4 regions of the Rhizobium sp. 10N414 genome follow, and region 1 is predicted to be linked to each of the others. Evidence: predicted binding sites of a transcription regulator. Region 1 holds the regulator's gene; each other region holds the start of a gene.
What was found. The regulator LexA, encoded in region 1, represses DNA repair genes until DNA is damaged. The targets are predictions, from matches to a motif close to TGTTCNNNNTGTGTTCNG.
Positions count from the first base shown of each region.

Region 2: AC1DE4_RS01235 (DNA recombination protein RmuC) is a predicted target of LexA. The motif match lies at 3,003-3,020, and genes of this name have one in related genera.
Region 3: recA (recombinase RecA) is a predicted target of LexA. The motif match lies at 1,821-1,838, and genes of this name have one in related genera.
Region 4: AC1DE4_RS12200 (helicase-related protein) is a predicted target of LexA. The motif match lies at 2,698-2,715, and genes of this name have one in related genera.

Region 1 is NZ_JBFTIN010000025.1:47,268-52,741, reverse strand. It holds partial or broken gene AC1DE4_RS20970 (ComEC/Rec2 family competence protein) at 1-1,713, shown strand, start outside; gene lexA (transcriptional repressor LexA) at 1,694-2,410, opposite strand; gene AC1DE4_RS20960 (VOC family protein) at 2,610-3,494, shown strand; gene kdsA (3-deoxy-8-phosphooctulonate synthase) at 3,491-4,336, shown strand; gene AC1DE4_RS20950 (methyl-accepting chemotaxis protein) at 4,357-5,474, opposite strand, start outside.
Region 2 is NZ_JBFTIN010000001.1:243,098-248,571, reverse strand. It holds gene AC1DE4_RS01245 (methyl-accepting chemotaxis protein) at 1-575, opposite strand, end outside; gene AC1DE4_RS01240 (ribokinase) at 796-1,695, opposite strand; gene AC1DE4_RS01235 (DNA recombination protein RmuC) at 1,744-2,970, opposite strand; gene AC1DE4_RS01230 (methyl-accepting chemotaxis protein) at 3,166-4,662, shown strand; gene def (peptide deformylase) at 4,760-5,278, shown strand; gene fmt (methionyl-tRNA formyltransferase) at 5,403-5,474, shown strand, end outside.
Region 3 is NZ_JBFTIN010000003.1:34,219-39,692, reverse strand. It holds gene alaS (alanine--tRNA ligase) at 1-451, opposite strand, end outside; gene recA (recombinase RecA) at 606-1,694, opposite strand; gene AC1DE4_RS05165 (carbohydrate kinase family protein) at 1,935-2,879, shown strand; gene AC1DE4_RS05160 (pseudouridine-5'-phosphate glycosidase) at 2,908-3,834, shown strand; gene cckA (cell cycle histidine kinase CckA) at 3,863-5,474, opposite strand, start outside.
Region 4 is NZ_JBFTIN010000010.1:109,688-115,161, forward strand. It holds gene epmA (EF-P lysine aminoacylase EpmA) at 1-1,044, opposite strand, end outside; gene efp (elongation factor P) at 1,195-1,764, shown strand; gene AC1DE4_RS12190 (YMGG-like glycine zipper-containing protein) at 1,913-2,176, opposite strand; gene AC1DE4_RS12195 (DUF3309 family protein) at 2,203-2,358, opposite strand; gene AC1DE4_RS12200 (helicase-related protein) at 2,873-5,474, shown strand, end outside.

The DNA of each region.
Region 1 (5,474 bases):
GCATCGGCGCGAATGGCTTCTTCTATGGCGCGCCAAGCGCTTCATCGCCTGTAACCACCGATCAGGGGTCCGTTTGGGACAGCGCTGTGAACTGGTTGGACGTGCTTCGAAGCGGAATAGGGGACCGTATCCGCGAAATCCTGCAGGGCGACACCGGCGCCTTCGCCGCTTCTCTTGTCACCGATGAGCGACGTGCGATCTCGCAGGAATCGACCGAGGCTCTGCGGCAGGCGGGGCTGGCTTCATATCGTGGCAATCTCCGGCCTCAACATGGCGCTGTCTGCCGGCATCTTCTTCGTCGGCCTGCGCCAGTTGCTGAGCCTGTTTCCATCGTGCAGGCATACCCGACCAAGAAGATTGCCGCTGCCGGAGCGCTCGTGGCGCTGACGACCTACTACATGATCTCGGGCTTCGCGGTATCGGCGGAGCGTGCATTCATCATGATGGCGATCATGCTCGCCGCGGTGTTCTTCGATCGCCCGTCGATAAGCTTGCGCGACATTGCCTTGTCCGCGTGGGTGATCCTACTCCTGTCACCATCCGAGGCCCGGGGCCCGAGCTTCCAGATGTCGTTTGCGGAGACGCTTGCCCTCGTCCCGGGTTACGCGATCTGGTCAAGAAGGCCGCCGCGCGAACATCCCTTGCTGCAGGTCGCCGCAGTAAAGCCCGTCGTTTTCATCATACGCTTCTTTGGTGGCATCCTGCTGACCTCGATGATCGGCGGCTACTCGACCGCGCTTTTCGCCGTCGAGCACTTCCACCGGCTCAGCGCTTATGGTCTGCCGGCAAATCTCATGGCCATGCCGGTGATCTCTTTCGTGGTGATGCCGATGGGCATGTTCGCTATGCTGCTGACACCGTTTGGCCTCGACGTCATTCCGTGGAAAATTGCCGGTTTCGGGCTCGACATCGTGATCGCCATTGCCCAGATGGTCTCGGCCTGGGGCGGCAATATCGATATCGGCAGATTGCCGGGTTGGTAATTTCCTGTGGCGGTTGCAGGGTTCCTCTTACTTGCCCTTCTGCGCACCAAGATCCGCTACCTCGGCGCGGGTATTGCGGCGCTGGCAACAGTGCTTGTTGCGGCTGCGCCGAGCGAACCGCCGCCCGACATCGTCATTGCTGAAGACGGCAATCTCGTCGCGATTGTGAGAGGACAAGTCCTTGCACCGAACCGGCCGCATCCGCCTGACTTCATTTTCGACCAATGGCGCCGCGGAGCTAGATCAACCACCGCAATTGTTGGAGGGTGTCAACGCTATCAGGCGGCGGGACAGTCAAGGCAGATCGGAAAGGTTATCTGCCGTGGAATTGCGCAATGCCCGCGATGCGTTACGTCAGGCTGCGACGAGCACTGAGAACCGATTTGTATGCCTGAAAGGCGCCTGGTGCACAGCCACGCACGATAGCGGCTACGTCGTGACGATCGTCGAAAATCCCGCTTACTTCGGCGCTGCCGGCGATACGGCCGATATCGTCGTGACACCCGCTCGCCTCCGCACGACGGGGTGCCGGTCAGGCGCACTTTTGTTCACCGGCGAAACCTTGCGTCGCTTTGGTGCCGCTGAGGTAAGGATCGACGATCAAGGTAGCCCGGTCGTCACGACGGACTATACGAGGCTCGACCGCCCTTGGATCCGCCATCGGGCGTATAATTGGCGAAGCGGCACCTTTGACGGCGAGCCGCTTGCCTTCAATGATAGCGGCGAATGAGGCCGACAAGCTTGCCCTGGACCTTGACACGGTCAGGCCCGAAAATGCGCGTCTCGTAAGCCGGGTTCGCCGCCTCAAGTGCAATGGAGGCGCCTTTCCGGCGGAAGCGCTTGAGCGTCGCTTCCTCATCATCGACAAGCGCAACAACGATGTCGCCGGCATTGGCGGTGCTGCCGTTGCGGATGATTACCGTGTCGCCATCAAAGATGCCGGCCTCGATCATCGAGTCGCCCTTGACCTCAAGCGCATAGTGCTCGCCTGGGCCAAGCATGTCCGCCGGAATCGTGATGTCATGGGTATTGTTCTGAATTGCCGAAATCGGTACGCCGGCAGCAATCCGTCCCATGACCGGTACAGAGGCAGAACCGCCGTTGTCACCCTGCGGCGCTGGCTTCGGCGCCACAACTGGCTGTGGTTTGCCGAGGCTGCCTTCGATAACGCTCGGCGAAAAACCGCGGCGGGGCTGCAGGCTCGGGTTATATGCCTCGGGCAGTTTGATGACTTCCAGAGCGCGGGCTCGATTCGGCAGTCGGCGAATGAAGCCCCGTTCCTCCAGCGCGGTAATCAGGCGGTGGATGCCTGACTTCGACGCGAGGTCCAAGGCATCCTTCATTTCATCAAAAGAAGGGGGGACACCGGACTCCTTCATTCGCTCGTGAATGAAGAGAAGAAGCTCCTGTTGCTTGCGCGTCAGCATCGAAGTTGAACCCCAGAGTCGTGAAACAAAGCCAGAACAGACACTATATGTTCCATATGTGTTCCGCAAGTACCTAAATTTTCGTAAAACTTGCCTGCAACTTGGTGAGTTTTTGCGTCTCATTTGACCGAAAGCGTAGAAGGGGGTTGCATTGTCCTGTTGCCCGGCGCACATCTTCGCAAATTCCGGAGAAGTTGCCATGAGCGAAGCACATCCGCTGGACCACATCGTGCTGCCGGTTCCAAATATCAGGCTCTCACGCGAGCGTCTCGGAAAGCTGGGATTCACCGTCGCGCCCGACGCCCGGCACCCGTTTGGGACCGAGAATGCCTGCATATTCTTCGCCGACGAAACTTATCTGGAGCCTCTCGGGGTCGCTAATGCCGAACTGCATGAAGCTTCGGCGCAGAAAGGCAATGTCTTCACCGCGCGGGACCGTGCCTTTCGATTCCGATGTGGAGACGATGGCCTGTCTGCCGTGGTCTTTGCGACGGCGGATGCCGATCGCGACCATGCCCGATTTCTGTCCGAAAAGATCAATGGCGGCGAGATGCTGCAGTTCGAGCGGCCGATGAAGATGCCCGATGGCTCGGAGGTGACGGCCGCATTCAAGCTCGCCTTTGCAGTTGACCTGCGCGCTCCCGATTTCTTTTTCTTCACATGCCAACGTGTCAACCCGCTGCCAGCCGACCGGAAAGCCCTGCAAGTGCATCCAAATGGGGTGGTTGGGATCGCAGAGATCGTGCTTGGGGCACCCGACCCCAAGGCGTTTGGACCATTCCTGCGCGCCGCCGCCCACAGCTTGGGAACGACCAATGAGGCCTTCGGTGTGAGTGTGACAACTCCGAATGCCAGAGTGAGTGTTCTCTCCCCGGATGGACTGGACGCCTACTTCGACATCCCTGCGCCTTCCGACGATCGCGGTCTGCGTGGTGTTGCCATCGTTTTCAAAGTCGGCGATCTCGCCGTGACAGAAGCGCAATTGGCTGCTAACGGGATGACCTATACGCGCAAGAACAATCGAATTCTGGTGAAGGCCGCGCCCGGACAGGGCGCTCTCTTCGCCTTCGAGGAGAAACGATGAGCCAGACAAATTCCGAAGTCGTGGTCGGCGAAGGCGCCGGCCGCGTCACCTTTTCGAATTCCGGCAAGCTGTCGCTGATTGCCGGGCCTTGTCAGATGGAGAGCCGCGAGCATGCCTTCATGGTCGCCGGTGTGCTGAAGGAACTCTGCGACAAGCTTGGTCTCGGCCTCGTCTACAAGTCCTCCTTTGACAAGGCGAACCGGACGTCGCTGTCAGCGCAGCGCGGTATCGGCCTCGAAACGGCGCTTGAAGTGTTCACCGATCTCAAGAAGGAATACGGCTTTCCTGTCCTGACCGACATTCATACCGAAGAGCAGTGTGCCGAGGTGGCCACCATCGTCGACATCCTGCAGATCCCAGCTTTCCTCAGCCGTCAGACCGACCTGCTCGTTGCCGCCGCCAAGACCGGCCGCGTCATCAACGTCAAGAAGGGGCAGTTCCTCGCGCCCTGGGACATGAAGAACGTCCTCAACAAGCTGAATTCGAGCGGAAATCCGAACATCTTGCTTTGCGAACGCGGTGCTTCCTTCGGCTACAATACGCTGGTCTCCGACATGCGATCGCTGCCTATCATGGTGGCGATGGGCGCCCCCGTGGTCTTCGACGCCACGCATTCGGTCCAGCAGCCGGGCGGGCAGGGCGGTTCGAGCGGAGGGCAGCGCGAGTTCGTGGAGACGCTCGCGCGTGCGGCGGTCGCCGTCGGCGTCGCTGGCGTATTCGTGGAAACCCACGAAGATCCTGACAATGCGCCTTCGGATGGTCCCAACATGGTCTATCTGCGGGATATGCCGCGGCTTCTCGAAAAGCTGCTGGCCTTCGATGCGATTGCCAAGGCGGGATAAATGGATGGACGTGCACGCTGTCAACCGGCGAGCGCCAACCTCGTCTTTGTGGGATATGCCGATCCTGCCGTCCTCTCCGTGCCTTCGAGAGCGAAGCGGGAGAGCAGGTGATTGAGGTGTAGCGCCTCGTTGCCAAGCTCGCGGCAGGCTGCGCTGGTTTCCTCCGCCATCGCGGCGTTTTGTTGGGTGACGCTGTCCATGGTGTTGACGGCGGCATTGACCTCGACGAGCGCGGTCGTCTGTTCAGAGGAAGAGCGCACGATCGCCTCGATGAGCGTCGTCACCTTCAGCACCTGCTGATCGATACTGTTCAAGGCTTCGCCGGTGCGGTTCACCAAGGCAACGCCGGTTGACACCTGACTGGACGAAGTCTCGACCAACTGCTTGATTTCCTTCGCCAGCTTGGCGGAGCGGCCGGCGAGGTCGCGCACTTCTTGCGCCACGACGGCAAAACCCTTTCCGGCCTCGCCTGCACGAGCGGCCTCAACACCAGCATTGAGCGCGAGCAAGTTGGTCTGGAAGGCGATCTCGTCGATGACGTTGATGATTTCGCCGATCTGCACGGATGATGCTTCGATCTTCTCCATCGCAGCTACGGCCTCGTGCACGACAGTTGCCGAATAGCTGGCGCTTTCCTTCGTCACCGTCATCATCGCGTTTGCTTCATGGGCGCGTTCCGACGAGTTTTTGACCGTAACCGTGATCTGATCTAACGCCGAGGCTGCCTGCTCCAGCGATGCGGCCTGATGTTCCGTTCGCCGGGCCAGATCATCCGTGCTTGTTGCGATTTCGCTGGTGCCAGTCCTGACCGTAGTGGTTGCTGTCGCGATATCCCTCATTGTGCCGGAAAGCGTGCGGACGCTCGAATTGAACTGCTCGCGTAGCCTCTCGTAGTCTGGCGCGAACGGTTCGTTGAGCTGGACGGTGAGGTCGCCGCGGGAAAGACGGTCCAGGCCGCGGCTTAGGCTCACGATGATGCGTTCGCGGCCGGCATCCTCATCAGCCTTGGAGGCGGCCAGCGCCGCATCGCGCTGGGCTTGGGCCAGGCGCTCCGCATCCTGGTGTTCGCGGATTTTGTTCCGTTCTTGCGCCGATTCGCGAAACACGGTGACGGCGCGTGCCATTTCGCCAATTTCAT
Region 2 (5,474 bases), on a different contig from region 1:
GACGTCATCGTGGTATTCTCGCCGGTCGTCGTCTCGGCATAAGGCGGCGACAGCGCGCCCTTCTTGCTTTCTGCGGCGAGCGCGTACCAGGCAGCCTTATAGTCGGAATCGAAGGTGGAGAAGCTGAAGCCGCCGTCCTTGCTCTTCGTCCAGTACGGGTTGAATGTGCCATCCTTGGCTGCGCCGAATTCGGCCTTGCCGGCCATGGACGGCGACTGGCCGTCGAAGGCGTTCGGCTCTTCGGCAAACCAGCTGCCGAAGGCAAACTGGTTCCGCTCGACGTTTGCCTTCAGCATGTCCAGAACGGCCTTGCGGTCGAGATATTTGCCCTCCTGACCATGACCGATCGTGCCGGCCATCGAGCGCGCGGCCCCTGCCAGCTCGCCGACGGATGAGGCAACCTCGTTGGCGATAGCCTTCGCCTCGAGATTAGCTTGGTCCATGGTGAGGGTCCGCACGCGGTTGCGCGTCTCGCCGATGAGGAGGAAGTTGGAAATGAGGAGGACGAGGGCGATGGCAACGCCCGTAATGAGGATAAGCTTGGCTGCAAGCGATTTCATGCGAAAGATGAACATGTATTCCTCGGGAAGCAAGGATGTGCCGTACGGGGCATTCATCGGCACAGGGGACGAAGGCGTCGCCCCCTCATGGAGCAGCCGTGACAGAAGCCGACCCCTTGGCGAAGGCCGGCGATGGCTGGAACATCGCCGGAAACCTATTAAATTCGAATGAAATCTAATGAAAACAGACGCTGCATACGGCAAACCGCCCCGATATGTCGCGGGGCGAATTGCCCTATAGCTCGTTTGCGACTTCGGCGCTTGATGGGATCGATGGCTGAGCGCCTTGCTTGAGGCAGGCGAGCGATCCTGCGACGGCGGCCCGCCGCAGCGATGCCTCGAAATCGAGGCCTTCGTCCAGGCTCGCGGCGAAATAGCCGCAGAACGTGTCGCCGGCACCGACTGTATCGACAGGCTCGATCTTCAATCCCTTCGCACGGGAGATGACGCCGTCGCGGATTGCGATGACGCCGTCTGCGCCGAGCGTCACGATCAGGGTTTGCCCCGTCTCCGCATTGAGTCGTTTCAGCGCGGCCTCGCGATCCGCCGTGCCCATGTTTTCCTGGCCGGCAAGACGCTCGAACTCGGTTTCGTTCGCGATCACGATGTCGGCAAGGCGGCCGAGGCGTGGAGCGTCTTCGATCAGTGGGGCCAGGTTGAGGATGGACGTGACACTCTTGGCGCGCGCCGCGGCCAGCGCCCGCTCGACGGCCGGAACGGGCACCTCGAGCTGCAGCATCAGGATGTCGCCCTCCTTCATCGCGTCGATCGCGACGTCGGCATCGGCCGGCGTCATCGTGCCGTTTGCGCCAGGCACAACGGCAATCATGTTCTCGCCGTCACCGCCGACGAGGATCAGTGCGGTTCCGGTCGGCTCGTCGACCTGCTTGACGGTTTCAAGTCCAGTGCCGGCGTCCTTCAAGAGAGCAACCGCCGGCTCCGCAAAGGCGTCGCGGCCGACGGCTCCCGCCATGTGAACGGTTCGGCCGGCGCGTCGCGCCGCAAGTGCCTGATTGGCGCCCTTGCCGCCTGCTGCCGTTGAGAAGCCGTTGCCGGCAACCGTTTCGCCGGGCTTCGGCAAGCGCGCGGTGGTGGCGATGAGGTCCATGTTGATGGAGCCGAAGACTGTGATCATGAGTGTCCTGTCCAATGCTTTTCTTGAGCGCGACACTGCCTGAAGGGCTTACTCGTCGTCAACCACTCTGAGCTTCAGAAGCCCGCTGCGGCTGTCGACGGATTTTGGCGCGCCATCACCGTCCCGCGCCGCGGCCTTGCTGTTGTCGCCGCCCTCGAACTCCAGAGCTTCGATTTTCGCGCCGCGCTTGGTGAGCTTATCGGTGGAGGTGAGGATCTGGTCGACATCTCTTTGCGTCATGGAAAAATGGCTCTGCAGCTTGCGAACACGCTCGTCGAGACGGCCGAGATCGTCCATCAGGTTCGCGACTTCGCCCTGGATGACGTGTGCCTGGGCCCGCATCCGCTGATCTTTCAGGACTGCCTGAATAACCTGGATGGAGAGCATCAGCAGCGAAGGCGACACGATGACGATGCGCGACCGGTGCGCCTTCTGCACGATCGCTTCGAAATTCTCGTGGATCTCCGCGAAGATCGATTCCGACGGCACGAACATGAAGGCCGTGTCCTGCGTCTCGCCCTGGATCAGATATTTCTCGGAGATATCGCGGATGTGCGTTTCCATGTCGCGGCGGAACTGCTGCGAGGCGACCTTGGCTCCGTCAGGTCCGCCGGCGTCCCGGATCGCGTTCCAGGCTTCAAGCGGGAACTTCGCGTCGACCACCAGCGGTGGTGCGCCGTTGGGCATGCGAATGGTGCAGTCCGGGCGCGAGCCATTGGAAAGCGTCTGTTGGAAGGCATAGGCCCCCATCGGAAGGCCGTCGGCGACAATCGTCTCCATGCGCGATTGGCCGAAAGCGCCGCGTGTCTGCTTGTTGGAGAGGATCGCCTGCAAACCGACGACATCTTTCGCCAGTGTCTGGATGTTGTTCTGGGCGGCATCGATGACGGCAAGACGCTCCTGCAGCCGCTGCAGGTTCTCGTGCGTCGATTTGGTCTGCTCGCTGATCGTCGAACTGACGCGCTGCGACATACCATCGAGACGCTGGTTGATCGCCTGGTTGAGCTCGGACTGCCTCGAGCCGAACACTTCGGCCATTGTCGACATGCGCCCGTGCATTTCCGCCTGGATTTTCAGAAGTTCGGCCATTCGAGCATCCGTCTCGGCGGCACGGAGGCTCGCTACCTCGGCCTGCTCGCGCCGCACCTGCCCGCTGCGGACGAGAAGGAGGATCAGCAACAAGACCAGAGCCGCGATTGCGCCTCCGGCGAGCGCCAGCGTGGCAGGACTGATACGGGAAAGGGCGAGGAGAAACGACTCAGAGCTGGTGTTCATTTCGCCACCATAACAAACTCGTGTGGGATGGCTAGATCAAAACGTGAACAACTCGCAAGCCTTCCCAAAGGATTGGCTCGTAGAGGGAACAAACGACAGTTGACAAATCTCAAGTTCATTTAACCTTTGCTCAACCATATTGCGTAAAAGGTCAGGTCAAATTCCCTTTTGCATCAATTACAAAGCAGAGAGATCATGACCAGCCAGCAGTCCGACAGCACGCTCAAGCAACGCCTCGATTTCATCGAGCTGGACGACGGAGCCCGCGCGGCGCTGCGTGAGATGCGCCCGGCAATCTCGGAGTTGCTCGGCGGCGCTCTCGACAAGTTTTACGCGAAGCTGGCAAGGACGTCTGAGGTCGCAAGCTTCTTTGCCGAAAAAGCGCATATGGGACATGCCAAGAAGCGCCAGGAAGACCACTGGGCCAATCTGGCTGGCGGCAACTTCGACGAAACCTACGTCAAAGGCGTGGTCACGGTGGGCAAGACCCATGCCCGTATTGGCCTCGAGCCTCGCTGGTATATCGGTGGCTACGCGCTGCTGATGAGCGAACTCGTGAAGGGCCTGATGGCCAAGCAGTGGCCCTCCATGTTCGCCAGGCAGCAGGGCAAGGTGCTGGCCGAGAAGCTTTCAGCGGTCATCAAGGCCGCGATGCTCGATATGGACTATTCGATCTCGGTCTATCTGGAAGCGCTCGAAGAGAAGCGACGCAAGCTGGAAGAAGAGCGCGTAAAGGCCGAGCAGGACCAGGCCGTTGCGCTCGATCATCTTCGCCGCGGTCTGGAGGCGCTGTCGAACGGCGATCTCGAGGCCACGCTGCCGCCAGATCTCCCCGGTAATTTCAAAGCCATGGCCGACGACTATAACCGCGCCGTCGCCGCTCTTCGCGCGTCCTTTGGCTCGGTGCGGGCAACCTCGGGCGAGATCCTGAGGGGTACGGACGTGATCGCCAAGGCCTCCGATGACCTTGCTTTGCGGACGGCCCAGCAGGCAGCTGGCGTCGAGGAAAGCTCGGCGGCGCTGCAACAGCTTTCGGTCAGTGTCGGACAGACTGCCGCAAACGCCGAAAAGGCATCCGGTGCGGTCCGTGAGACGCAGCAGAAGGCCAAGAACTCCGGCGAACTCGTCACCAGTGCCGTTTCCGCGATGGCCGGCATCGAAAAATCCTCGACCGAGATCGCCAAGATCATCGGCGTCATCGACGAGATTGCTTTCCAGACGAACCTGCTGGCGTTGAACGCCGGCGTGGAGGCTGCGCGTGCCGGCGAAGCGGGCAAGGGCTTTGCCGTCGTGGCGCAAGAGGTCCGCCAACTGGCGCAGCGCACCGCCGACGCCGCCAAGGAGATCAAGAACCTGATTTCGGAAAGCTCGGTCCAGGTGAACGAAGGAGTGGACATCGTCAGCAGCACCGGCGAGGCGCTGAACGACATGATCAACCGCATCGATATCATCAACAGCTTCGTTGCCGATATCGCCGCTGCCGCGCGCGATCAGGCAACCGGGGTCAACGAGGTCAGTGTCGCCATCCGCAACATGGACACGATCACGCAGCAGAACTCGGGAATGGTCGAGAACACCTCTGCCGAGACGCGGCGCCTGCGCGGCGAAGTCGATAATCTGGTTGCACTGCTGCAGCGCTTCCGTACCGGCGTCGAGCAACGTTCGATGACCACGACACGCCGCGCCGCATGACGGGAATGCGGCGAAATTCCGGGCTGGGGCGTAAAAAAGCGCTCCGCCAGCCCACCGGATAATTCCATCCTGGAAAAAGATGCGTTATGGGAACGCCATGACCATCAAGCCACTCATCATTCTCCCCGATCCGCTGCTTCGTCAGGTTTCCAAGCCGATCGAGCGCGTCGACGCCGATCTTCAGCGACTTGCCGACGACATGCTTGAAACCATGTACGACGCGCCCGGTATCGGCCTTGCTGCCATCCAGATCGGCGTGCCGCGCCGCATGCTGGTCATCGACGTTTCCCGCGAGGGCGAAGAGAAGCAGCCCCTCGTATTCGTCAATCCGGAGGTCGTGGCATCGACAGACGAGCGTTCGGTATATGAGGAGGGATGCCTTTCGATCCCTGACTATTATGCCGAAGTCGAACGCCCGGCGACCGTCACCGTCAAATATCTCGACCGTGATGGCAAGGAGCAGACGGTGCAAGCCGACGGCCTGCTCGCGACCTGCCTGCAGCACGAGATTGACCACCTGAACGGCGTACTCTTCATCGACCACATTTCTCGCCTGAAGCGGGACATGGTGATCAAGAAGTTCACAAAGGCGGCGAAGTCGGCGAAGGCGCTCTAACCGGACCTTTGCTGACGCAGCCTCGCTGGACAGGCGATTTCGCGGGCCGGATGCCTGAAGGGGCTTGATCTGAAGCTCGCAAGCCCGTTTGAAGACGTCTGACCGGAAACATGGCGGGATAGAAATGTCGCTTCGCATCATCTTCATGGGCACGCCCGAATTCTCCGTCCCGACCCTGCGAGCGCTGATCGACGCG
Region 3 (5,474 bases), on a different contig from region 1:
TCTTCTCGTCCGGCAGGCCTGCGATCTTCTTCCAGAGGTTAAAGGCCTCATCATCCGTGTGATAGACGGTGACCAGCAGCCGCTTGGCGTCGAGCGCAAATTCCTTGGTGATCAGGTTCCAGGCAAGCTCGATCGCCCGCTCCTTGAAGTAATCGCCGAATGAGAAGTTGCCGAGCATCTCGAAGAAGGTGTGGTGGCGTGCGGTGTAGCCAACGTTATCAAGGTCGTTATGCTTGCCGCCGGCGCGGACGCACTTCTGCGCGGTCGAGGCCGTCTTGTATGGACGCTGCTCCAGACCGGTGAAAACGTTCTTGAACTGCACCATGCCGGCATTGGTGAACATCAGCGTCGGATCGTTGCGCGGCACCAGCGGGCTCGACGGAACGATTTCGTGGCCGTTCTTCTTGAAGTAGTCGAGGAAGGTCGACCGGATATCATTCACACCGCTCATGCTATGCCCTTCAATGCTGCCGGAAGGCAGGTCAAAACTTAAATCCAGTGGCTTTTATCGCTCGCCTTAACCACTGTCCAGCAGACAAACAAAACCGGCCGCAATCTCATTAGGAATGCGACCGGTTTTGAACTCTGGGAAACCGTCAGGCAAATCAGCCGTCTGCAGCCTCGTCGCCGTCATTTGCATCAGGGCCGCCATTCTGCAGGAAGCGGTCCGCAATCAGGCCAGCATTCTGACGAAGCGCCGTCTCGATCTCGCGCAGGAGATCCGGATTGTCACGCAGGAACAGCTTCGCATTTTCGCGGCCCTGGCCAAGACGCTGGCTGTTATAGGAGAACCAGGCCCCTGATTTCTCGACGATACCAGCCTTGACGCCAAGGTCGACCAACTCGCCGGTCTTCGAAACGCCTTCACCATACATGATGTCGAATTCGACCTGCTTGAAGGGAGGCGCCATCTTGTTCTTGACGACCTTGACGCGCGTCTGGTTGCCGATGACCTCTTCGCGCTCCTTGACCGCACCGATACGACGGATGTCGAGGCGAACGGACGCATAGAATTTCAGCGCGTTGCCGCCGGTCGTCGTTTCCGGCGAACCGAACATGACACCAATCTTCATGCGGATCTGGTTGATGAAGATGACCATGGTGTTGGACTTCGAAATCGAAGCCGTCAGCTTGCGCAGCGCCTGGCTCATCAGGCGCGCCTGAAGGCCCGGCAGATTGTCGCCCATTTCGCCTTCGATTTCGGCACGCGGCGTCAGCGCGGCAACCGAGTCGACAACAAGAACGTCGACAGCGCCGGAACGCACCAGCGTATCGGTGATCTCGAGCGCCTGCTCGCCAGTATCCGGCTGCGAGATCAGGAGGTTCTGCAGATCGACACCGAGCTTTCGGGCGTAAACCGGGTCAAGCGCGTGTTCCGCATCGACGAAGGCACAGATGCCACCCTTCTTCTGCGATTCCGCTATCGTCTGCAGCGCCAGCGTCGTCTTACCCGAGCTTTCTGGTCCGTAAATCTCAATGATACGGCCCTTTGGAAGGCCGCCGATGCCGAGCGCGATATCCAACCCGAGAGAACCTGTCGAAACCGTTTCGATCTCGACGACGTTCTCGTTCGAGCCGAGCTTCATGATTGAGCCCTTGCCGAACGACCGCTCGATCTGTGAGAGTGCCGCTTCAAGTGCCTTGCTTTTGTCCACCGATTTGTCCTCTACAAGCCGCAATGTATTCTGTGACATTCGATCCACCTTTAGGTTATTGAAGCCGCTCAAGCAATGTCGCCAGCGATGGCGATTTTGTACCGCATTTGTTCTCATTGCGCAAGCTGGGAGCAAATGATTGAAACAAAAAGGTAAAATTGCCAGTGTTCTACATTTGTTTTCGTGATGGAATGCAACGGCTTAGATATAGCGCTCTGGTCGCCAGCCGACCAGCGGCGGCAGGACGATTCGTATCTTTCGACCATGCGGGACGATGAAATGAAGCGGAAGATTCTTGTCCTCGGCGGAGCCCACATCGACAGGCGCGGACGCATCTCAGGTGACACCGTGCTCGGCGCCAGCAATCCAGGCTCATGGTTTGAGGAGCCGGGCGGCGGCGGCTTCAATGCGGCGCGCAACCTTGCCAGGTTGGGCTTCGATGTGACGATGATTTCACCGCGTGGCGGCGATCCGATCGGCGAGATGGTCGGCGAGGCGGCCGACTTCGCTGGGGTTCATGATCGCCCCTTCATTTTCCTGGATCGGAAGACGCCGAGTTACACCGCAATCATCGAGAACGACGGAAACCTCGTGATTGCGCTTGCCGACATGGATCTCTATCGGATGTTTGTGCCGCGGCGCCTTTCGATCCGTGCCGTACGTGACGCCTTTGCCGCCACCGATTTCATTCTCATTGATGCCAACCTGCCGGCAGAGACGCTGGCATCGATCGTCGAGCGCGCAAAAGCTCTCGGCAAGCCGGTGGGCGCGATCGCCATCTCGCCCGCGAAGGCCCTCAAGCTCAAACCATGCATCGAAGGGATCGACTATCTTTTCCTCAACGAGGCCGAGGCTGCCGCATTGAGCGGCGAGCGCCCAAACGATCCCGCGCACTGGCCGTCACTGCTGGGTGACATCGGTTTACGCGGTGGCGTCGTCACCCGCGGCCAACGCGAGCTGATCGCCTTCGCGGATCGCCATGTTGTTGCCCAGCAGCCGGCAAACCTCGAAGATGTCGCGGATGTCACCGGTGCGGGTGACTCGCTTGCAGCCGGCGTTATCTCCGGATTGATGCGTGGAATTTCCTTGGCCGATGCCATCAGGGAGGGCGCCGCGGCCGCGGCACTTACCGTACAATCGCCGCATGCCGTCAATGAAAACCTCTCCCCAGATCTCGTGAGGGAGACACTTTCCCTTGTTCCGCCGGCGAGAATTTTGCATTGAAGGCAATACCGATGAAATGGAAGCGACAATGACGAAACCGATCTCCCCCCTCCTGCCGATCGCCTACTCCAAGGAAGTCGCAAGCGCCAAGCAGCGCGGCGCGCCGATCGTGGCGCTTGAATCGACCATCATCACCCATGGCATGCCCTACCCTGGCAACATCGAGATGGCCCGCAGCGTCGAGGCGCTCATTCGTGAGCAGGGCGCGGTCCCAGCCACCATCGCGGTCATTCACGGTACGCTGCATATCGGCCTCGAATCCGACCAGTTGGAGCAATTGGCGCAGGCCAAGGACGTCCTCAAGGTTTCGCGCGCCGATCTCGCCTTTGCGATCGCCGAGCGCCGTCACGGCGCAACGACCGTCGCAGCAACGATGATCGCCGCCGAGCGTGCCGGCATCAAGGTCTTTGCAACGGGTGGCATCGGTGGCGTCCACCGCGGCGCGGAAGAAAGCTTCGATATCTCCGCTGACCTCGAGGAACTCGGCCGCACCAGCGTCATCGTCGTTTGTGCCGGCGCCAAGGCGATCCTCGATATACCGAAGACCCTTGAAGTCCTGGAGACCGCGGGCGTGCCTGTCGTCACCTACGAGAGCGAGGAATTCCCGGCCTTCTGGTCACGCTCGTCCGGATTGCGCAGTCCGCTGACGCTGAACAGCCCGGCTGCCATCGCCAACTTCCAGACTGTACGTGAGCAGCTCGGCATTGACGGCGGCATGCTCATTGCCAATCCGGTGCCGGAGGCAGACGAGATCCCCCGCGAGGAAATGGAAATCTATATCGAGCGCGCCCTCGACAGCGCCGAGCGCGACGAAATCAGCGGCAAGGAAGTAACCCCTTACCTGCTCAGCACGATCTTCAACCTGACCGACGGCCAGAGCCTAAAGACCAACATTGCGTTGGTGGAAAACAATGCTCGACTCGCGGCAGAAATTGCCGTCGCGCTGGCTGGCTGAGTTTGAAGAAGGGGCGCTGCGGCGCCCCTTAACTGTCCAGCGTCTCCTTGACGACGACGGCAAGCTGCTTGAGGGAGAACGGCTTCGGCAGGAAGCCGAACTTGGAATCCGGCGGCAGGTTGCGGGCAAACGCGTCTTCGGCATAGCCTGAAACGAAGATGAATTTCAGGTTCGGATAGTTCTTGCGCAGTTCGCGCAGCAGCGATGGACCATCCATCTCCGGCATCACGACATCCGAAACGACAATGTCGACCTTACCCGCGAGCTCGTCCATGATATCGAGCGCCTCGACGCCGGACCCGGCCTCGTAAACTGTATAGCCGCGCGTCTCAAGCATGCGCTTGCCGCCGCGACGCACCGCTTCCTCATCCTCGACCAGCAGGATCACAGCCGAGCCTGTCAGATCCTCGGGCTGCTCCACCGCGGTGGGCGCCTGTTCCGCAGGTGTGCCGATAGTAGGCGTGACGGCATCGCCTTCCGCGGCAACCGCTGGCTCGACAATGTGGCGCGGCAGGAAGACGCGGAACGTCGTGCCTTTGCCAACTTCCGACTCCGGCTGAATGTAGCCGCCCGATTGCTTGACGATGCCGTAAACCATCGCGAGGCCAAGGCCCGTTCCCTTGCCCACTTCTTTCGTCGTGAAGAAGGGCTCGAAAATCTTGTCCATGATCTCAGGCGCAATGCCGGTCCCGTTGTCCGAGACCTCGATGAGGACCATGTCCTCATGCGGCATGTAGGAATAGTTGAAAGCCGCCACCTCTGCCGCCGTCACGTTCTTCGTGCGAAGCGTCAGCTTCCCGCCCTGCGGCATCGCATCTCGCGCGTTGACGCAGAGGTTTATCAGCACCTGCTCGAACTGCGACAGGTCGGTCTTCACAGGCCAGAGATCACGGCCATACTCGACGTCGAGCTTTACGTTGGTACCGGACAGCAGGCGATCGACCAGCATCCTGAGGTCGCCAACCACATCGGTGAGATTGAGCACCGTCGGCCGCATCGTTTGCTTGCGCGAGAACGCCAGCAGTTGCCGCACGAGCACGGCCGCGCGATTGGCGTTGCGCTTGATTTCCATCAGATCCGCAAAGCCAGGGTCCGCCGGCCGGGCCTGCAGCAGCAGATGATCGGAGGACAGCAGGATCGCGGTCAGGACGTTGTTGAAGTCGTGCGCGATCCCGCCCGCGAGTGTGCCGACCGCATTCATCTTCTGCGTCTGCGCCATCTGCGCTTCGAGCGCCTTCTGCTCAGTCACCTCGACGGCATAGACAATCGCCGCCTCTTCCGGCGTCTCGTCGCTCTGGTCGATCACCGCGTTGACGTAGAAGCGGAAATGGCGTGCTTCATCGGTCGGCGTGCGCGAATCGATCGGCGGGATATCGCCCTGGCGGTCCTTCGCCGCCGCGAGCGCCTGCTGCAGTTTGGATTTGTCGCTGTCCTGCACAATGACTTCGAGCAGTGCGCCGTTCTCGACATCGTCTCGGGAAACGATACCCGAAAACAGCTTCAGGAATGGGGCATTGGTTCGCAGGATCCTGCCTGCCCCATCCACCGAGGCAATCGCCATCGGCGTGTTGTTGAAAAAGCGGGTGAATCGCATCGCAGCCGCCGAGGCGGACTGATCGTTCTCGCCGCTCTTCTGCCGC
Region 4 (5,474 bases), on a different contig from region 1:
AGCCCACATCACCTGATCGATCCGCGAGGCCCCGGTTGCCAGCATCACCAGCCGATCGAAGCCAAGAGCGATGCCGCTTGCCTCGGGCATGATGGCAAGCGCGTCCAGAAAGTCCTCATCGAGAGGATAGCTTTCGCCGTAGATGCGAGCTTTTTCAGACATCTCGATCTCGAAGCGGCGGCGCTGTTCCGCCGCATTGGTAAGCTCGCCGAAGCCGTTTGCAAGCTCGACGCCGCAGGCATAGACCTCGAAACGTTCGGCAACACGGGGATCTCGCGCCGAGGGGCGCGCTAGTGCCGCTTCCGACACCGGATATTCGTCAAGAATGGTCACACGGTCGAAACCCAGATGAGGCTCGACCTTTTCGACAAGCACGCGGCTGAACAAGTCCGCCCAACCATCGTCATCGGCAACACGCATGCCGACCCTCCTGACCTGGTCAGCTAGATGCGCCCGATCCGTCGCACCGTCGGCTGCAACGGAGCCCAGCAGATCAATACTGGCATAGCGTTCGAAAGCCGCGGCAACACTGATCCTGTCCGGCCCGGCAAACGGATCGCAGTCCCGGCTTTTATAGGTGAGCCGCGCCGTCTTCATGGTTTCCGCAGCAAGCGCCAGGATTCGAACGCAATCCATCATCAGGCTCTCGTAACTTTCGCCCACGCGATACCACTCGAGCATGGTGAACTCCGGGTGGTGCAGGGGGCCGCGCTCGCGGTTGCGATAGACGTGGGCGAAACAGGCGATGCGCTGTTCGCCAGCCGAAAGCAGCTTCTTGCAGGCGAATTCAGGCGAGGTATGCAGATAAAGCGGCGCTGCAGTCTGGCCGTCCGTCGTCAAGGCTTCGGTGGCAAACGCATGAAGATGCGCCTCGTTGCCCGGCGAAACCTGCAGCGTCGCGGTGTCGACCTCCAGAAAATCCTCGCTCAGGAAATAGCGGCGCAGCGCGGACTGGATGGCATTGCGCCCAATCAGGAACGGACGGCGGTCCAAATGCACGCTCGGCGTCCACCACGGCGATACTTTGGCGTTCGAGGGATTCATTGGCGTCGTCCTGGCCGGCCTTCCAACGCTAGGGCTGGCTATTTGCCGGATTTTAGGTTAGTTGCGCCCCCAAAGAACAATCAATCGCGTCTTCGGGGCTGTATCGACAGTCCTCTACGACGCCAAAAGCCGAGTTACAAGGAAGTCTTAATGGTCAAGGTCATCGCCTCTTCCGTCCGCAAGGGCAACGTTCTCGACGTGGATGGCAAGCTCTACGTCGTTCTGACTGCCCAGAACTTTCATCCGGGCAAGGGCACGCCGGTCACGCAGGTCGACATGCGTCGTATCGTTGACGGCGTCAAGGTCTCCGAGCGCTGGCGTACAACCGAACAGGTCGAGCGCGCCTTCGTCGAAGACGTGAACTTCCAGTATCTCTACGAAGATGGCGAAGGGTTCCACTTCATGAACCCGGCGACCTACGACCAGGTGGTCGTGAACGATGAAACGATGGGCGATCAGAAGGCCTATCTGCAGGAAGGCATGACCTGCATCCTGTCGATCCATGAAGGCGTTCCGCTGGCTCTCGAACTGCCGCGCCACGTGACCCTCGAAATCACGGAAACCGAACCGGTCGTTAAGGGCCAGACGGCCTCGTCCTCCTACAAGCCGGCAATGCTGTCGAACGGCGTGCGCACCATGGTGCCGCCGCACATCAACGCCGGCACGCGCGTCGTTATCGCCACGGAAGACAATTCCTACGTCGAGCGCGCAAAAGACTGACTGTCTGCCGCATGCGCCGAGTAAACTAAGCCGCTTTGGAAACGAGGGGCTTTTTTGCTGTCGGCAGTTAGCTGATCCGGCGGTTGCTCAAACAAAAAGCGCCAGTCAGGCCGGCGCTTTCGATCTCAAAAATAGTAATCCTAGCGCCTTAGTAGCGCGGGCAACGTGCCTCGTAACGGCGCCCGTAGCGGTCTCTGTAGACGCAGTAACCGCGACGTTCAACGGACTGGCCGATCAGTGCGCCAGCGAGACCGCCGGCAACGGCACCGATTGCAGCACCGCCCCAGCTATGGCTGACGGCACCGCCGATAATAGCGCCGGAACCCGCGCCGATTGCGGTTCCCTGTTCCGTCGCCGTGCAGGAAGCAAGTGCGCCGACGAGGGCGCCAATGAGCACAATCTTCTTCATCATGACATAACTCCCAGTTTTTTCGTCGCTTAGATGCGACCCATTAGCACAAGAATAACAATAATGAGGAGAACTAGCCCTAAACCGCCGGAAGGTCCATAGCCCCATCCGCGGCTATAGCCCCAATTTGGTAAGGCGCCGATCAAAAGCAGAATAAGGATAATGAGCAGTATGGTGCCAAGCATGGTTCAAGTCCTCGACGTCATTACACCTGGAATGGACGAGAAACACACATCTCCGATTTTTGTTCCATATGTATCAAATGTTTGGTTTTAGCGGCAAAATGACCTAATCGTACGCCGTTTTCCGTCCCGCCGCGTAATATTGCCCCCATGACAACAAGACACGGGCAGATGTCGCTCGTCGATTTCGGACAAAACGACGTTGACAGCCTGGACAAGATTGCGTTGCACGTATGCCGCGAATTTCGAGATTCAGCATCTTGTGGGAAAAAGTGATTCAAAATCAATACTTAGCCGTGAACAAACACTGAATCATGCGGAGTCTGCGATTCGTCTCCGATTCGTTCTCAAGCTGTTCCGAATCGCAAAACGAGCAATCTGCAAGCTATTCGCGCAACAGAAAACTGCGGAGTAAATTCAAATCGGCCCTTGCGTTTGAGACAACGGCTGTCCATGTGTGTGCTGCTCGGAGAGGAGCTGACTTGACCTGGGGCACCCTCGCCTCATCTGCAGGACCATGACACTGACATCGCAGCCGATGATACTGAGTGGGCGCGGAGTAACCGCGGTGCTCGGACCAACCAATACCGGCAAGACGCATTATGCCATTGAGCGCATGGTTGCCCATGGCACCGGCGTGATCGGGCTGCCGCTGCGGCTGCTGGCGCGCGAGGTCTATACACGCGTCGCCGAAAAGGTCGGAATTCAAAACGTTGCCCTGGTAACGGGCGAAGAGAAAATATCGCCTCCCAACGCCCGCTTTTCGGTCTGCACCGTCGAGGCAATGCCACGCGAGACGAAGGCGGCGTTCGTCGCCATTGACGAGGTTCAACTCGCCGGCGACCTCGAGCGAGGGCACATCTTTACGGACCGGATCCTTCATCTGCGCGGCCGCGACGAGACGCTGTTGCTCGGCGCCGGTACAATGCGTCCGATCCTGCAGCAACTGCTCCCTGGAATTACCATCGTCGAGCGTCCCCGGCTTTCCCACCTGTTCTATGCCGGACAGAAGAAGATTACCCGCCTCCCGCAGCGTTCGGCGATCGTCGCCTTCTCTGCCGACGAAGTCTATGCGATTGCCGAGTTGATCCGCAGGCAGCGCGGCGGGGCCGCCGTCGTTCTCGGAGCCCTCAGTCCGCGCACCCGCAATGCGCAGGTGGCACTCTACCAAGCCGGCGATGTGGAATATCTGGTCGCCACGGATGCGATCGGCATGGGCCTCAATCTCGACGTCGACCACGTCGCCTTCGCGCAGGATCGCAAATTCGACGGCTATCAGTTTCGTAACCTCAACCCCGCCGAACTTGGGCAGATTGCCGGCCGTGCCGGTCGACATGTTCGCGACGGGACGTTTGGCGTCACCGGTCAGGTCGATCCCTTTGATGAGGAATTGGTTGAACGCATCGAAGGCCACGAGTTCGACAATGTGAAAGTGCTGCAGTGGCGCACGAAGAACCTCGACTTCAGCTCCCTGCATGCGCTCCGCGTGAGCCTTGAGACCGGCCCTACGGTTTCTGGCCTGACACGCGCGCTCCCCGCCGTCGACCAGCAAGCGCTGGAACAGCTGTCGCGCTACCCCGAGATCATCGACCTTGCGAACAATCCGGCGCGCGTCGAGAAACTATGGGAAGCCTGCGCGCTTCCGGACTATCGCCGCATTGCACCGGCCCAACACGCCGATCTGATTTCCACCCTCTTTTCCGATCTCGTCCGCTATGGCACGGTAAACGAGGACTTCCTTGCCGAGCAGGTATACCGCGCGGATCGAACAGACGGTGAGATTGACACGCTTTCGGCGCGAATCGCGCAGATAAGAACTTGGACCTATGTATCGAATCGGCCCAATTGGCTTGCCGATCCGACACACTGGCAGGAAAAGACGCGGGAAATCGAAGATCGATTGTCCGATGCGTTACATGAAAGGTTGACGAAACGCTTTGTTGATCGCAGGACATCTGTGCTCATGAAGCGCCTGAGAGAGAATGCGATGCTGGAAGCTGAAATCAGTGTAAATGGCGATGTCTTCGTAGAAGGACATCATGTGGGGCAACTGTCGGGATTCCGGTTCACGCCCATTTCGGGAGCGGAGGGACCGGACGCTAAGGCTGTCCAGTCTGCTTCGCAGAAGGCGCTCGCTCTGGAATTCGAGGCACGTGCGGCTCGCCTCCATGCGGCCGGCAATGGCGACCTCGCGATCAGCTCCGACGGTTCGATCCGTTGGCTGGGCGACCCGGTGGCACGCCTGGCAGGCAGCGATCATGTCATGCGCCCGCGTGTCATCATTCTCGCCGACGAGCAGTTGACCGGCAATGCCCGCGACCATGTGGCCGCTCGTATCGAGCGCTTCGTAAATCACCACATCAGCACCGTCCTGAAGCCGCTTGACGATCTGTCCCGCGCAGAGGACCTGCAGGGCCTTGCAAAGGGCCTGGCATTCCAGCTTGTCGAGAACCTCGGCGTACTGTTCCGGCGCGACGTGACCGAAGAAGTGAAGTCGCTGGATCAGGATGCGCGGGCCTCAATGCGCCGCTACGGTGTCCGCTTCGGCGCCTACCACATCTTCGTTCCGGCACTTCTCAAGCCCGCCCCGGCAGAGCTCATCACGCTCCTCTGGGCGTTGAAGAATGATGGCCTCGACAAGCCAGGTTATGGCGATCTCATTCCCGTGCTGGCGGCAGGCCGTACCTCGGTCGTTACCGATCCGGGCTTCGAGCGCACCTTCTACAAGCTGGCCGGCTTCCGGTTCCTTGGCAAACGCGCGGTCCGTATCGACATTCTGGAGCGCCTGGCCGACATTATTCGCCCGCTCCTTCAGTGGAAGCCGGGCCAGGCCAATCGTCCCGAAGGCGCTTATGACGGTCGCCGTTTCACGACGACAACCGCCATGCTTTCGATCCTCGGCGCAACGCTGGAGGACATGGAAGAGATCCTGAAGGGGCTCGGTTATCGCGCCGATGCCGTCAAGGCGGAAGAGGCAGCTGCCCATCTGTCGGCTCAGGACGCTGCCGCAGCGCCGGCGACCGAGACGGCGGTTGAGGATAATGCGGAGAAGGCAGATCACGACGATGCCGACAGCGCATCGGAGGAAGCCCCTTCCGAAGCCCCAGCTGCTGTTGAAG